DNA from 2 places in the Streptomyces sp. CA-278952 genome. Region 2 is predicted to be linked to the other one. Evidence: riboswitches for the same ligand, from Rfam matches in the RefSeq annotation. Region 2 holds a riboswitch; the other holds the start of a gene.
The links. A riboswitch is a leader RNA that binds a small molecule or an ion and turns the genes downstream of it on or off. The one in region 2 is predicted to bind S-adenosylmethionine.

Region 1 (8,182 bases), 2.7 Mb from region 2:
CTTGATGACGGCCACGCCGCCGGCCAGCTTCGCCAGACGCTCCTGGAGCTTCTCGCGGTCGTAGTCCGAGTCGGAGTTCTCGATCTCGGCGCGGATCTGCTTGACGCGACCCTGAACCTGGTCGCTGTCACCGGCGCCGTCGACGATCGTGGTCTCGTCCTTGGTGATGACGACCTTGCGGGCACGGCCGAGCAGGTCCAGGCCGGCGTTCTCCAGCTTGAGACCGACCTCCTCGGAGATCACGGTGCCACCGGTGAGGATGGCGATGTCCGCGAGCATGGCCTTGCGGCGGTCGCCGAAGCCCGGGGCCTTGACGGCGACGGACTTGAACGTGCCCTTGATCTTGTTGACGACCAGGGTGGAGAGCGCCTCGCCCTCGACGTCCTCGGCGATGATCAGCAGGGGCTTGCCCGACTGCATGACCTTCTCCAGCAGCGGGATCAGGTCCTTGACGCTGGCGATCTTCGAGTTGACGATCAGGATGTACGGGTCGTCGAGCGACGCCTCCATACGCTCCATGTCGGTCGCGAAGTACGCCGAGATGTAGCCCTTGTCGAAGCGCATACCCTCGGTGAGCTCGAGCTCCAGACCGAAGGTCTGGGACTCCTCGACGGTGATGACGCCTTCCTTGCCGACCTTGTCCATCGCCTCGGCGATCTTGGCGCCGATCTCGGTGTCGGCGGCGGAGATGGAGGCGGTCGAAGCGATCTGCTCCTTGGTCTCCACGTCCTTGGCCTGCTCCAGCAGAGCGGCGGAGACGGCCTCGACGGCCTTCTCGATGCCCCGCTTGAGGGCCATCGGGTTGGCGCCTGCGGCGACGTTGCGCAGGCCCTCGCGGACGAGAGCCTGAGCCAGAACGGTGGCGGTGGTCGTACCGTCGCCGGCGACGTCGTCCGTCTTCTTGGCGACCTCCTTGACCAGCTCCGCACCGATCTTCTCGTACGGGTCCTCGAGCTCGATCTCCTTGGCGATGGAAACACCATCGTTGGTGATCGTGGGCGCGCCCCACTTCTTCTCGAGGACGACGTTACGGCCCTTGGGGCCGAGGGTGACCTTGACGGCGTCGGCGAGCTGGTTCATCCCGCGCTCGAGACCGCGCCGTGCCTCCTCGTCGAACGCGATGATCTTGGCCATGTGAAGTGGTCCTCCCGGACAGGGGTGGATTCTCCGGACCGAGAGGCGCCCGCGACGGACGGCCTGCCTGCGTGGTGGTTCCTTGCCCCACCGCGCCTGCGGGCCTCACCGGCCCGGTCCAAGTTTCTGTCACTCTCACCTGGAGAGTGCTAACGCCAATGATTAGCACTCGACCCCTGCGAGTGCAAGCGTCCCTCTCCGGATGTGGACAGCGGCGCGCCTCGGAGGCGGACAGGGGCGCGCCTCGGACGGGGACGGGGGCGCGCCTCGGATGGGGACGGCGGGGACGGCAGTACGCCTTGGACGGGGACGGCAGCGCGCATCGGATGGGGACGGCTGCACGCTCCTCCCGGTCGCAGGGCCGCCGGGACGCACGAAGGGCCCGGTCCCCTGATCCGGGGGCCGGGCCCTGCGTGCGTGAGTAGTGTCGTCGGACGACCGCGCCGAGCTCAGCCGACGGCGAGCTTGACCATGTCGGCCTGGGGCCCCTTCTGGCCCTGCGAGATCTCGAATTCAACTCGCTGACCCTCTTCGAGGGTGCGGTACCCGTCCATCTGGATCGCGCTGTAGTGGACGAAAACATCCGCACCACCGTCGACCGCGATGAAGCCGTACCCCTTCTCCGCGTTGAACCACTTGACGGTGCCCTGAGCCATGCCTAACTCCCCTATTACTGGCCCTTGCACGGGACCGCACTTCGCGGACCCGGGTCGGAACTCACCCCCCGACAGGAGAGGGTGGGCGGCGCCGCAGCGCGTCGACCGCGGCCGAATGTATCCGCCCAACTGCCCTCTGCAACAGGTCAATCGGACGAGAATTCCGGGCACGGAAGAACACGCGAATATGCGGGTTTGCTGAGATTTGCGGGCAAGTCGGGCCAGACAAAGGGCACTTATGCCGCAAGAGGTTCACGTACTTTGGCTGCTTCTTATCGGGGCCGGGCGCATTCACATATGCGGGCGGCACGAGCAGCGGACGGGGCTTCCCCAACTGTACCGTGCTCAACCATGCAGAATTGCCCCCTCCGCTTGTCTCGCGGAGGGGGCAACTGTGGTCACTCAGAGGTGCGGTGGGCCGCCGCGCAGCGGCCCTTGACGGTTCAGCAGCCGCCGGCGACCGCGGGGATGATCGAGACGCCCGCGCCGTCGGGCGTGGCCGCGTCCAGGCCGCCCTCGAAGCGCACGTCGTCGTCGTTGACGTACACGTTCACGAAGCGGCGCAGCTTGCCCTGGTCGTCCAGGACGCGGGCCGCGATGCCCGGGTGGTCCTTCTCCAGGGACTCGATGACCTCGGAGAGCTTGGCGCCCTCCGCCGGGACCTCGGCCTGGCCGCCCGTGTACGTACGGAGGATGGTGGGGATACGGACCTTGACGCTCATGGTGGGTGCCTTCCTGAAGTCTCGGGTGATCAGCCGGCGGCGAGGCCCGCGGCGCGGAACGCGTCCAGGCTCGGCTTGATGGTCGCCGTGGCCTGCGAGGTCGCGGAGACCGCGTCCAGCGTCTTGAGGCCGTCGCCGGTGTTCAGGACGACGGTGGTGAGCGCCGGGTCGATGACGCCCGCCTCGATGAGCTTCTTCGTCACGCCGAGCGTCACGCCGCCCGCCGTCTCGCCGAAGATGCCCTCGGTGCGCGCCAGCAGCTTGATCGCGTCGACGACCTGCTCGTCGGTCACGTCCTCCACCGCGCCGCCGGTGCGGCGGGCGATGTCCAGGACGTACGGGCCGTCCGCCGGGTTGCCGATGGCCAGCGACTTGGCGATGGTGTTCGGCTTCTGGGGCCGTACGACGTCGTGACCGGCCTTGAAGGCGGCGGAGACCGGGGAGCAGCCCTCGGCCTGGGCGCCGAAGATCTTGTACGGCCGGTCCTCGACGAGGCCGAGCTTGATCAGCTCCTGGAACCCCTTGTCGATCTTGGTGAGCTGGGAGCCGGACGCGATCGGGATGACGATCTGGTCGGGCAGCCGCCAGCCGAGCTGCTCGCAGATCTCGTACGCCAGCGTCTTGGAGCCCTCGCCGTAGTACGGGCGCAGGTTGACGTTGACGAAGCCCCAGCCCTCGCCGAGCGGATCGCCGATGAGCTCGGAGCAGAAGCGGTTGACGTCGTCGTAGTTGCCCTCGATGCCGACCAGTTCACCGCCGTACACCGCGGCCATGACGACCTTGCCCTGCTCCAGGTCGTGCGGGATGAACACGCAGGAGCGCAGTCCGGCCCGGGCGGCGGCGGCGCCGACGGCTCCGGCCAGGTTGCCCGTGGAGGAGCAGGAGAGGGTGGTGAAGCCGAAGGCGCGGGCGGCCTCCACGGCGATGGCGACGACGCGGTCCTTGAAGGAGTGCGTCGGGTTGCCGGAGTCGTCCTTCACGTACAGGCCGCCGGTGACGCCCAGCTCACGGGCGAGGTTGTCGGCCTTGACGAGCTTGGTGAAGCCGGGGTTGATGTTGGGCTTCTCCGCGACGTCCGCGGGCACCGGCAGCAGCGGGGCGTAGCGCCAGATGTTGTTCGGGCCGGCCTCGATGCGCTTCCGCAGCTCCTCCGGGGAGCCGGTGGGCAGCTCGTAGGCCACTTCCAGCGGCCCGAAACAGGACGCACAGGCGAAAAGGGGGCCGAGCTCGAAACGCTCGCCGCACTCGCGGCAGGAAAGCGCCGCGGCGGGGCCGAGATCGGCGGCCGGGGCGGAAGAAGCGGTGCTACCTGCAACGGTCTGAACAGCCATGATGGCGGAGGTCCCTTTCTCCTCATCTTCCCTGCGACGCATTTCGCCGCAAGACGGAATTGGCACCTTCCCCACCGTGACCTCGCGGTCGGCAGGAGGGTTGCCGGGACTTCAACGGGCCGTTCCCTCAGTCCCTCTGGATGAGCTCTTATGGCGCTGGATCTTCGATCCAGGCGTTTATGTGCGCTCCGACCCCGACATGCGACGGCCATCCGCGTTGTTCAAGACTGTAACCGAAGCACCGGACCGTTGAGATAGTCGTCCGAACCGCGAGATGGATCACACACAGGGAGTGCCGACCGTGCTCGAAGAGGTGGAACGCTGGCTGACCAGGCGTTCCTGGTCGTCCGGCGACCGCCCGCTGAACCGGCTCACCGACGCCCGGGACACCGATCCGCACCGCACGTCCGTGAGCGTGGTGCTGCCCGCGCTGAACGAGGAGGCCACGGTCGGCGCGATCGTGGCGACGATCCGCCGGGAGCTGATGGAGAAGGTCCGGCTCGTCGACGAACTCGTGGTGATCGACTCCGGCTCCACCGACGCCACCGCCGCCGTGGCCCGGGCGGCGGGTGCCCGGGTGGTCCACCGGGACGCGATCCTGCCCCGGATCCCGGCCCTGCCCGGGAAGGGCGAGGTGCTGTGGCGGTCACTCCTGGTGACCAGCGGCGAGATCGTGTGCTTCATCGACGCCGACCTCAGGGACTTCTCCGCGGACTTCGTCTCGGGCACGGTCGGACCCCTGCTCACCGACCCGTCCGTCCAGTTCGTCAAGGCGATGTACGACCGCCCGCTCGGTGACAGGGCAGGTCAGGGCGGTCGGGTCACCGAGCTGGTGGCACGCCCGCTGCTCAATCTGCACTGGCCCCAGCTGGCCGGGTTCGTACAGCCGCTGGGCGGTGAGTACGCGGTGCGGCGGTCCCTGCTGGAGCGGCTGCCGTTCCCGGTCGGTTACGGAGTGGAGCTGGGCCTGCTGGTGGACGCGCTGCACACGGTGGGCCTGGACGCGCTGGGCCAGGTCGACGTCGGCGTGCGCGTCCACCGCCACCAGGACGGGCAGGCGCTGGGCCGGATGGCGGCGGCGATCTACCGCACGGCGCAGCTGCGGCTCTCCCGGGGCCATCTGGTGCGGCCCGCGCTGACCCAGTTCGAGCGCGGCGAGGACGGCTTCGTGCCCCGCACCCATGCGGTGGACACGGAGGAGCGCCCGCCGATGCGGGAGATCGCGGAGTACGCGGAGCGCCACGCGGCGTGAGGCGGTGGGCCGCATGACGCCCTGAGGCGTTTGGGGGCTTCCCGAACGGGCTAGGTTCCGCTACATGGTCTCCGAGCACGCCGAACACGCACCCGCACCCGAACCCGGATCCGCGGCCGCCTCCACGGCCCAGGTCCTCGTCGCGTCCAACCGCGGCCCCGTCTCGTACACCCTCGGCGAGGACGGGACGCTCGACGCCAAGCGCGGCGGCGGCGGGCTCGTCTCCGGGCTGAGCGCCGTCGACGACAAGCTGTGGGTCTGCGCGGCCCTCGGCGACGGGGACCGCGAGGCGGTGCGGCGCGGGGTCGGCGAGGCGGGCGTGCGGATGCTCGACATCGACGCCGAGGTGCACGCCGACGCGTACAACGGCATCGCCAACTCGGTGCTGTGGTTCGTCCACCACCTGCTCTACCAGACGCCCGTGGAGCCGGTCTTCGACGCGGAGTTCCGCCGCCAGTGGGCCTCCTACGAGACGTACAACCGGGCCTTCGCCGAGGCGCTCGCCGAGGAGGCGGGCCCCGGGGCGTCGGTCCTCGTCCAGGACTACCACCTGGCCCTGGTCCCCGGCATGCTCCGTGAGCTGCGCCCGGACCTCAGGATCGGCCACTTCTCGCACACCCCGTGGGCGCCCGTCGACTACTACCGGCTGCTGCCCGACGACATCGCGGAGCAGTTGCTGCGTGGCATCCTCGGCGCGGACCGGGCCGCGTTCCTGACCCGCCGCTGGGCGGACGCGTTCATCGGCTGCTGCACGGAGATCCTCGGCGGGACGGGCCGGACCAGGGTCGGGGTGCACGGCCTGGGGGCCGACGCGGACTTCCTGCGCCGGCGCTCGCACGAGGCCGACGTGGACGAGCGGATGGCGACGCTGCGGGAGCAGGTGGGCGAGGGCCGGAAGACCATCGTCCGGGTGGACCGCACCGAGCTGTCCAAGAACATCGTGCGCGGCCTGCACGCGTACCGGGCCCTGCTGGACGCCCACCCCGAGTGGCGCGAGCGCGTCGTGCACATCGCCTTCGCCTACCCCTCGCGGCAGGACCTCGCCGTCTACCGGGACTACACGGCGGCGGTGCAGACCCTGGCCACGGAGATCAACCAGTCGTACGGCACCGAGACCTGGACGCCGGTCGTCCTCCACGTCAAGGACGACTTCGCTCGCTCGCTGGCCGCGTACCGGCTGGCGGACGTGGCGCTGGTCAACCCGATCCGCGACGGGATGAACCTGGTGGCCAAGGAGGTCCCGGTCGTCTCCGACCACGGCTGCGCGCTGGTGCTGTCACGGGAGGCGGGGGCGTACGAGGAGCTGGGCGAGGACGCGATCGTGGTGAACCCGTACGACGTGGTGGGCACGGCCGAGGCCCTGCACGAGGCACTGACGATGAGCGCCGACGAGCGGTCCGGCCGCACGGAACGCCTGGCCGAGGCGGCGACCGCGCTGCCGCCCCAGCAGTGGTTCCTGGACCAGCTGGAGGCGCTGCGGCAGGGGTGAGCAGGCCGGTCTCCTGACGCGGCTCAGAGCCGCTTCACTCGGCTCGGAACCGCCTGAATCGACGCTCAGGGCGACCTGACTCGGCTCAGAGCCGCTCGGCCAACGCCGCCAAGAAGTCCACCACGGCGGCCGGGCCCGGCACCGAAAGGTCCGCGCGCTCGGCCAGTTCGGGCACCTCGGTGCTGCCGCTGCACACCAAGAGGCCGGGGATGCCGTCCGGGCCCTCGGTCCGCAGCTTCTCCACCGCGGCGAACGCGGCGAGGTCCCCGAGGTCGTCGCCCGCGTAGATGACGGACTCGGCGTCCAGCTCGGCGACGAACGTGGCGAGCGCGACGCCCTTGTCCATGCCGGGCGGGCGCAACTCCAGGACCAGACGGCCCGGTTCGACGATCAGCCCGTGCTTCGCGGCCAGCTCGCCGAGGGGGCCGCGCAGTGTCTCGAAGGCCGCCTGCGGGTCCTGCGCGCGCCGGGTGTGGACGGCGACGGCCTGCCCCTTCTCCTCGATCCAGGTGCCGTGCCAGGAGTCGAGCTCGTGCAGTACGCCCGGGAGTTCGGCCCGAGCGGCGGCGACACCGGGGTGGGGGGCGGGGGCGTTCACGGTGCCGGTCACGGCGTCCCAGCGTTCGGCGCCGTAGTGCCCGAGCACGACGAGGTGCTCCAGACCGGGGACGCCCGCGAAGCCTCCGTAGCGGACCGCGACGCCCGCCGGGCGGCCGGTGATCACGGCGATGGCGGCGACCTTCGGCGCGAGCGCGGCGAGCGCGGTGACGGTGCCGGGGTGGGCGCGGGCCTGCTCGGGGTCCGGGACGATGTCGGCGAGCGTGCCGTCGAAGTCGAGGGCGATGACCGCGCGGTCGGGCCGGGCGAGAACGGCGTCGAGCCCCTCGCGGCCGGCCGGGGTGGTCGGGTTCGGCAGATGTGCGGAGTGGCTGCCCATGGGGCGAGCCTATGCCCTGGACGGGTTGATCACGAGCCTTGTGGATGCGTCGTCGGCTGCTCACGGGCGTAATGGATCCGGCAACGACGCCTCTCAGGCGTTGACGCGGCAACGACGTCTCTCAGACGTTGCGGATCCGGCAACGACTCCTCGCAGGTGCAGGTGAGCAGCCGACGGCGACTACTCCCGGCTGCCCGCAAGTTCGACCGGCCGGGTCCGCAGGGCGAGCGAGGCGGGCAGGACGGCGGAGACGGCGGCCAGGAGCGCGGCGGCCGCGACGACGAGGCCGAGCGTTCCCCACGGCACCACGACGGCGGACATGACGCCCAGCAGCACCAGCGCACCCCACACCACCAGCAGGTTCACCGCCGCGACCACGCCCCCGAGGAAGGCGCCCACCCCGACCGCCACCACCGCCTCGGCCGCGACGAGCCGCAGGACCTGGGGGGCGGTGGCTCCGGCGAGACGGAGCACGGCGAGATCGCGGACCCGGTCGGAGGTGGCCATGACCAGGGTGTTGGCCAGGGCCGTCGCCGTACAGAGAAGAGCGATGCCGAGGATCATCCGGAGCCCGGTCCTGGTCTGGCCGTTCGTCCCCGGGCCGTTCGCGGCCAGCCACTCCGCCCGGGTCGTCACCCGCGTACCGGTGGCGGCCCCGGCG
Region 2 (8,182 bases):
GGCTCCGGCCGGCGAGCGGGTGGCCGACTGGGCGGACGGCCGGCTGGGCATCTACGGCCTCGCCAAGGCCAACATGCGCAAGATCTTCCCGGACCACTGGTCCTTCATGCTCGGTGAGGTCGCGCTCTACAGCTTCATCATCATCATCCTCACGGGTGTGTATCTGACGCTGTTCTTCCAGCCGAGCATGGGCGAGATCGTCTACCACGGTCCGTACGAGCCCATGCAGGGCATCCGGATGTCCGAGGCCTACGCCTCGACCCTGAAGATCAGCTTCGAGGTCCGCGGCGGTCTGCTCGTCCGGCAGATCCACCACTGGGCCGCGCTGATCTTCCTGGCCGCGATGTTCGTGCACATGATGCGCGTCTTCTTCACGGGCGCGTTCCGCAAGCCGCGCGAGATCAACTGGCTCTTCGGCTTCCTGCTGTTCGTGCTCGGCATGTTCACCGGGTTCACCGGCTACTCCCTCCCGGACGACCTGCTCTCCGGTACGGGTGTCCGCTTCACCCAGGGCGCGATCCTGTCCGTGCCGATCGTCGGCACGTACATCTCGATGTTCCTGTTCGGCGGCGAGTTCCCCGGCCACGACTTCGTGGCCCGGTTCTACTCGATCCACATCCTCCTGCTGCCGGGCATCATGCTCGGCCTGCTGGTGGCGCACCTGATCCTGGTCTTCTACCACAAGCACACGCAGTTCGCGGGTCCCGGCCGGACCAACAAGAACGTCGTCGGCATGCCGCTGCTGCCCGTGTACATGGCGAAGGCCGGAGGGTTCTTCTTCCTCGTCTTCGGCGTCATCGCGGCCATCTCCGCCATCGCCACGATCAACCCGATCTGGGCCCTCGGTCCGTACCGGGTCGACCAGGTCTCCACCGGCGCCCAGCCCGACTGGTACATGGGCTTCGCCGAGGGACTGGTCCGTGTGATGCCGGGCTGGGAGATCAACCTGTGGGGTCACACGCTCGCCCTGGGCGTGTTCATCCCGCTGGTCGGCTTCGGCGTGGTCCTCACCGCGATCGCGGTGTACCCGTTCATCGAGTCCTGGGTCACCGGCGACAAGCGCGAGCACCACATCCTGGACCGTCCGCGCAACGCCCCGACCCGTACGGGCTTCGGCGTCGCCTGGATCACGGCGTACTTCATCGGCCTCGTCGGCGGTGGAAACGACCTGTGGGCCACGCACTTCCACCTGTCGATCAACGCCATCACCTGGTTCGTCCGGATCTTCTTCTTCGTCGGACCGGTCATCGCGTTCATCGTCACCAAGCGGATCTGCCTCGGCCTCCAGCGCCGCGACCGGGAGAAGGTGCTGCACGGTCGCGAGACCGGCATCATCAAGCGCCTGCCGCACGGTGAGTTCGTCGAGATCCACGAGCCGCTCAGCCCCGGGCAGCTGCACACGCTCACGGCGCACGAGCAGTACCAGCCGCTCGACCTCGGCCCCGCGGTCGACGAGAACGGCGTCAAGCGCAAGATCTCCCCGGTGCAGAAGCTGCGCGCCAAGCTCAGCAAGGGTTACTTCGCCGACGGGAACCAGATCCCCAAGGCGACCCCCGAGGAGTACAAGGAGATCAGCGAGGGCCACGGCCACCACTGATCACCTGAACTGATCGCCACCGCGAGAGCCCCGTCCATTCGATGGACGGGGCTCTTCGCGGTCCACCCGGCTGGATAGGGTGGAGCCATCTTTCCTGACCGGCTGTGGACCCTGGAGCGGACCATGAACGTTGTGACCCCGAACGGCGGCGACAGCGTGGCGGACCGTTCCTGGCCCGGCCTCCTGAACCCCCTCCTGCGCGGCGAGAACCTCAGCTCCGAGGAGACCGCCTGGGCCATGGACCGCATCATGAGCGGCGAGGCCACCGACGCGCAGATCGCCGGGTTCGCCGTCGCGCTGCGGGCCAAGGGCGAGACCGTCGACGAGGTCACCGGACTGGTCCGCGCGATGTACGCCCACGCCAACACCATCCACGTGCCGGGCCGTACCGTCGACATCGTCGGCACCGGCGGCGACCTCGCCAGGACGGTCAACATCTCGACCATGTCCGCGATCGTCATCGCCGGCACCGGCGCCAAGGTCGTCAAGCACGGCAACCGGGCCGCCTCCTCCGCCAGCGGCTCCTCCGACGTACTGGAGAAGCTCGGCGTCAACCTGGAGCTGACCCCGCGGCGGGTCGTCGAGGTCGCCGAAGCGGCGGGCATCACCTTCTGCTTCGCCGTGAAGTTCCACCCCGCCCTGCGGTACGCCGCCAAGGCCCGCAAGGAACTCGGCGCGCAGACCACGTTCAACATCCTGGGCCCCCTCACCAACCCGGCCCAGGTCCGTGCCCAGGCGGTCGGCGTCGCCGACGCCCGGATGGCGCCCATCGTCGCGGGCGTGCTGGCCGACCGGGGCAACTCGGCGCTGGTCTTCCGCGGTGACGACGGCCTCGACGAGCTGACCACCACCGCCACCTCCCGGGTCTGGGTGGTGCGCGACGGCGCGGTCCGCGAGGAGCCCTTCGACCCGCGCGACGTCGGGCTGCCCATCGTCCCCGTCGAGGCGCTGCGCGGCGCCGACGCCTCGTACAACGCCGATGTGGCCCGCCGGCTGCTGGACGGCGAGGCCGGCGCGGTACGCGAGGCGGTGCTGCTCAACTCGGCGGCGGCCCTGGTCGCCCTGGACCCGGGCCCCGGCACGCTGACCGAGCAGCTCGCGGCGAAGATCCTCGTCGCGGCCGAGGCCATCGACTCCGGGGCCGCCAAGCGGGCCCTGGAGCGCTGGGTGGCGGCCAGCAACGCCTGAACGCGCGACGGAGCCGCCCGCGGCCCGCACGGTGTGACACAGGGCGCAGTCCGGATGCCGGACTGCGCCCTTGCGCGTGTGCACACGTATGGCAAGATGCTGCGCAGGTCATGAGTGACAGCGACTACGGCCCCGGCCCGCTGTCCGGCAACCCTCCGTCCGTGGCGGGGTGCCCCGGGTGAAGACCAGGCCGCAGGCAGCGAGGTCTGCGGCAAGCGCGGGCCCCTCGGCATCCAGCGGATGCCAGCCCCCGGGGTCCTGGTCCCTAGGGAGTCTTCTGTGAGCAAGCGAATGCGCTAGGGCTGACCGCCCTCCTTCCGCGCACCCTTTTCTCTTCCCCTCCCTGCGCTGCCGCGTACTGCCGGCGCATGGATTTCGCCTGCCTGTTACGGGAGTTCGCCATGTCTGTCCCCACCGCTGCCCTCGACTCGTCGGTTTGTGCCCCACTGCCCGTTCTGGGGCAGAACGTCACGGTCCCGCTCGTCACCGGCGGTGAGGTCACCTACGCCGCGCTCGACTACGCCGCCAGCGCCCCGGCCCTCCAGCGGGTCTGGGACGACGTCGCCGCGTACGCCCCGTACTACGGCAGCGTCCACCGCGGCGCCGGCTACCTCTCGCAGCTCTCCACCGACCTCTTCGAGAACAGCCGCCGCACGGTCGCGGAGTTCCTCGGCTGCCGCGCGGAGGACCAGGTGGTCTTCACCCGCTCCACGACCGACTCCCTCAACCTGCTGGCCGCCGCGATCCCCGCCGGCTGCCAGGTCTTCGTCTACGAGACCGAGCACCACGCGTCCCTGCTGCCCTGGCGCGACGCCCAGGTCACCTACCTCGACGCACCCCGCACCCCGGCCCAGGCCGTCGAGACCCTGGAGCGCGCGCTCGCCGACCGCGACCCCTACGGCCCCGCCCTCGTCTGCGTCACCGGCGCGTCCAACGTGACCGGCGAGCTGTGGCCGGTGCGGGAACTGGCCGCCGCCGCCCACGCGCACGGCGCCCGGATCGTCCTGGACGCCGCGCAGCTCGCCCCGCACCACCCCGTGGACATCGCCGAACTGGACGTCGACTGGGTCGCGTTCTCCGGCCACAAGCTGTACGCGCCCTTCGGCTCCGGTGTCCTGGCCGGCCGCGCCGACTGGCTCCAGGCCGCCGAGCCGTACCTCGCCGGCGGCGGCGCGTCCCGCAAGGTCGCCCGGCGCGCCGACGGCGGCGTGGACGTCGACTGGCACACCACGGCCGCCCGCCACGAGGCCGGTTCGCCGAACGTCATCGGCGTCTACTCCATCGCCTCCGCCTGCAAGGCCCTGACCGAGGCCGGCTTCGAGGGCCTGGTCGCCCGGGAGCAGGAGCTGGTGGGCCGGGTCCGCGAGGGGCTCGCCGAGGTGCCCGAGGTGCGGGTGCTCTCGCTGTTCGGCGACGACGCCCCCCGGGTCGGCGTCATCTCCTTCGTGGTGCGCGGCTGGAACAGCTCGCACTTCGCCGCCGCCCTCTCCGCCGAGTACGGCATCGGCGTGCGCGACGGCCTCTTCTGCGCCCACCCGCTGGTGCGCACCCTGCTCGGCAGCGACCCGCAGGACCCGGGCGAGTGCGGCGCGCCGGAGGCCGAGCCGGGCGAGCGATCCCTCAACGCGATCCGCGTCAGCTTCGGCGCCGGTACGCCCGACGAGCACATCGAGCGGTTCCTTCGCGCGGTCTCCGAGCTGGTCCGTGAGGGCGCCCGGTGGAACTACCGCACCGAGGACGGCCGCTGCGTCCCGGACCGCGGCGAAGCCGCCCAGGTCTACACGTCCTGATGAAACACCTCGGCCGGGGACAGGAGCACCGCCCGTCCCCGGCCCGAGCCGAACGAGAGGCCCTACGCGTCGAGGCCGATGGCGAAGGCCGCTTCCAGGTCGTGCTGGGAGTACGTACGGAACGCCACGTGGGTGTCGGTGCCCTCGACGCCCGGGATCTTGCTGATCCGGCCGGGGATGACATCGGCGAGGTCGTCGTGCCTGGCGACCCGGACCATGGCGATCAGGTCGTAGGTGCCGGTGACGGAGAAGACCTCGCTGACACTGTCCAGCGCGGCGATGGCCTCGGCGATCTCCGGAATCCGGTCCACGCTGGTCTTGATGAGCACGATCGCGGTGATCACGGCTGGCTGTCTCCCTCGGTGGCTGGAACCTTCACTCTAGCTCTCCGCCCATAACTCACCCAGGCGCACAGGAATCCGGCCGCGAAGCCCGCCACATGCGCCAGGTACGCCACCCCGGGACCGCTGCCCGCGCCCTGCGCGGCCGCCCACTGGAGCCCGAACCAGAAGACCAGCACCATCCAGGCGGGGAAGCGCAGCGGCAGGAAGAAGAGGAACGGGAACAGGCTGGTCACCCGGGTCCTGGGGAACAGGTGGAGGAACGCGCCGAGCACCGCGGAGATCGCCCCCGACGCCCCCACCAGCGTCTGCCCGGAGTCCGCGTGCGCCGCCGCGTAGCAGACCAGCGCGACATAGCCGCAGCCCACGTAGAACAGGGCGAACCGCACCCGGCCCATGCGCTCCTCGGCCATCGCGCCGAACACGTACAGGAACAGCAGGTTCCCCAGCAGGTGCAGCCAGCTGCCGTGCACGAACAGCGCGGTGAACGGTGTGATCAGCGCATGCGCGGACCCCTGCCACAGCTCGGCGGGGATCACTCCCCACCGCTCGAAGTACCCGGCCTGCGCGGCGAGCAGCGCATCCTCGCTCCCGTAGGCGGCGCCGCCGAACCCGGAGAGCGGGCTGATCAGGAAGATCACCCCGCAGACGGCGATCAGTCCGTACGTGACCGGAGCGCCGCTCGACGCCGCCGCGTCCCGGATCCTCCCCGCCGTGGTCCGCCGGTCGGCCTGCCGCCCATCGATCATGTACAGAGCATGACGTACCGGTGGAGAACCGGACGGAGCGCCTCGCCGTGCCGATGCCTATACGCAAGGCCGTAGGGTTACGCCAGGACTTCCGCAGTTCGACGGCGCACCGCGAGTTCCTTGACGTAGACAGGTGGAGACGCGGCGGCGCGCCCGGCGCGGGCTTCTGGCGACGACGAAAGAGGACCCAACGATGACGACGGTTCCCCTGCCGACCGACTCGACCCGCTGGCGCTGCACGCTGTGCGGCAATCTCACGCGCTTCGACGTGACCCGCTCCTCCAAGGTCGTGGAGTACGTGCACCTCGACCTGGCCGGTGAGTCGAGTGTCGAGGAGCGGGAGGTCGTCAGTGAGACCATCGAGTCGGTCCGCTGTCGTTGGTGCAACGCGGTGGACCAGATCGAACTGGTGGACAGGCCGGGTGCCGCTTCCTGAGGGAGCGCACCCTTCGACATATCTATGGGGTGACGGACGGTGGATCAGCCGACCAGCGGCGCCGGACCGGCCGATGAGGCCGACGGCGGTGCGGAGGTGCTCGGCCGTCCGCTGCCCGAGGGTGTGCGACGGCGGGTGATCGCGCTGGTCTCGGACGCCTTCGGTGGCCTGACCGTCTCCGAACTGCCCGCCCAGCTACGACAGTACGCCCGGTTCACCCCGACCCGGCGGGCGAAGTTCGCGGGGAACGCGATGGCCGCCGCCCTCGAGAGCGACGCCCTCTTCCGGCAGCGCATCGGAGAGCGGCTCGGCCAGTCCCAGCCCGAGCTGACCGGCGCGCTGGAGGCGGGTTCGCCGCCCGCCGCCGCCGATCCCCTCGATGTGGCCGCGGCCGCCTACGTGCTGCGCCCGGTCGGCTGGGTCAAGCTGGTCGAATCGGCCGGCGAGGAGGTCCAGCGCGCCGACGCGGAACGGGCCGACGAGGAGACCCGGCGCGAACTGGAGCACCTGCGCGAGGAGCTGGAGCGGGCCCGCGCCCACACCCGCGCCGAGACCGAGCGGCTGCGCACCGAGCTGGAGGCGGCCCGCAAGGAGGCCGAGTCGCTGCACCGCAAGCTGCGCAGCGCGCTGAGCGAGGTGAAGCGCGGCGAGGCCGCCCTGCGCCGCGGCGCCGCCGAGGCCGACACCGCACGTGCCGATTCGGCCGCCCAGCTCTCCGCCGCGGAGAGCGAGTCGCGCCGGCTCAAGGGGCGGCTGGGGGAGGCCGAGGCGGCCCTGGAGGCCAGCCGCCGGGCCGCGCGTGAGGGCCGCTCGGTGGAGGACATGCGGCTGCGGCTGCTCCTGGACACCGTGCTGGACGCGGCCTCGGGGCTGCGGCGGGAGCTGGCGCTTCCCCCGGCGACGACACGTCCCGCCGACACCGTGGACGCGGTGGAGCCCGGCCGGATGTCACCCAAGGACATTGCGGCCAGGGCCCTTTCGGAGACCGATCCGGCGCTGCTGGACCAGCTGCTGGCGCTGCCACAGGCCCACCTCATCGTGGACGGCTACAACGTCACCAAGACCGGCTATCCCCAGATGCCGCTGGAGAAGCAGCGGTTGCGGCTGCTGGGCGGGCTCTCGGTGCTCGCGGCGCAGACCGGCGCCGAGATGACCTGCGTCTTCGACGGGGCCGAACTGGCCGCCCCGGTGCTGCTGGCCCCGCCCCGGGGCGTACGGGTGCTGTTCAGCAAGGCCGGGGTCACGGCGGACGAGCTGATCCGCCAACTGGCCCGCGCGGAACCGCCGGGGCGGCCCGTGGTGGTCGTCTCCACCGACCGGGAGGTGGCGGACGGCGTGGCCAAGGCCGGTGCGCGACCGGTCGCGTCCGTCTTGCTCCTCAAGCGCCTTTCGCGCGTCTAGCGGGATATGCGCGACATGTGTGGCATGCCGTATTTCTGGGAACGTACCGTCAAGTCGCCGCTACACGCGGTGGAGTGAGAGTAAAGAAGTGCCCGGTGTGACGAGAAAAATCCTGTGAGGATTTGAACTGATCACAAGATGGTCACTAGGGTCAGGCCTCGAACCTTCGCACGGTTGATCACCCATCGGGGGTGACGGCGAAGGAACCGCCGAGTCCGTCATGTGCACGGAGCCGGGGAATCTTTCCCCCACAGCCCGGTAGGCGGCTCTGAGGAAGAAGGAGCTCGCCTTCGTGGCGTCCCACCGTCGTCCCAAGCAGCCGAGCCGCACCCGCGTGACCGTGCTCACCGCGACCGCCGCCGCGGCCGTGGCCCTGACCTCCCAGGCCGCCCACGCCGACCCCAAGCCGAGCAAGAGCGAAGTCAAGGCGAAGGTCGACGATCTCTACCACGAGGCCGAGGCGGCCACCGAGAAGTACAACGGGGCCAAGGAGCAGCAGGACAACCTGAAGAAGGAAGTCGACGCGCTCCAGGACAAGGTCGCCCGCGGCCAGGCCGAGCTCAACACGCTGCGCACCGAACTCGGTTCGATCGCCACCGCGCAGTACCGCTCCGGTGGCATCGACCCCTCCGTGGCCCTCTTCCTCGCCTCGGACCCGGACAGCTTCCTCGACCAGGCCT

Region 1: it holds a riboswitch for S-adenosylmethionine, as region 2 does, so the genes downstream of both, thrC (threonine synthase) here and N7925_RS27550 (aminotransferase class V-fold PLP-dependent enzyme) in region 2, are expected to answer to the same signal.

Annotation. Positions count from the first base shown of each region.
Region 1 covers NZ_CP112880.1:3,502,050-3,510,231, forward strand. The annotation lists gene groL (chaperonin GroEL) at 1-1,134, opposite strand, end outside; gene N7925_RS15615 (cold-shock protein) at 1,584-1,790, opposite strand; gene N7925_RS15620 (MoaD/ThiS family protein) at 2,234-2,512, opposite strand; gene thrC (threonine synthase) at 2,542-3,843, opposite strand; SAM riboswitch class I at 3,863-3,990, opposite strand; gene N7925_RS15630 (glucosyl-3-phosphoglycerate synthase) at 4,145-5,095, shown strand; gene N7925_RS15635 (alpha,alpha-trehalose-phosphate synthase (UDP-forming)) at 5,160-6,584, shown strand; gene otsB (trehalose-phosphatase) at 6,670-7,521, opposite strand; gene N7925_RS15645 (ABC transporter permease) at 7,702-8,182, opposite strand, start outside.
Region 2 covers NZ_CP112880.1:6,228,381-6,236,562, forward strand. The annotation lists gene qcrB (cytochrome bc1 complex cytochrome b subunit) at 1-1,597, shown strand, start outside; gene trpD (anthranilate phosphoribosyltransferase) at 1,721-2,785, shown strand; SAM riboswitch class IV at 2,892-3,009, shown strand; gene N7925_RS27550 (aminotransferase class V-fold PLP-dependent enzyme) at 3,187-4,575, shown strand; gene N7925_RS27555 (Lrp/AsnC family transcriptional regulator) at 4,638-4,919, opposite strand; gene N7925_RS27560 (rhomboid family intramembrane serine protease) at 4,916-5,665, opposite strand; gene N7925_RS27565 (hypothetical protein) at 5,859-6,101, shown strand; gene N7925_RS27570 (NYN domain-containing protein) at 6,141-7,502, shown strand; gene N7925_RS27575 (C40 family peptidase) at 7,795-8,182, shown strand, end outside.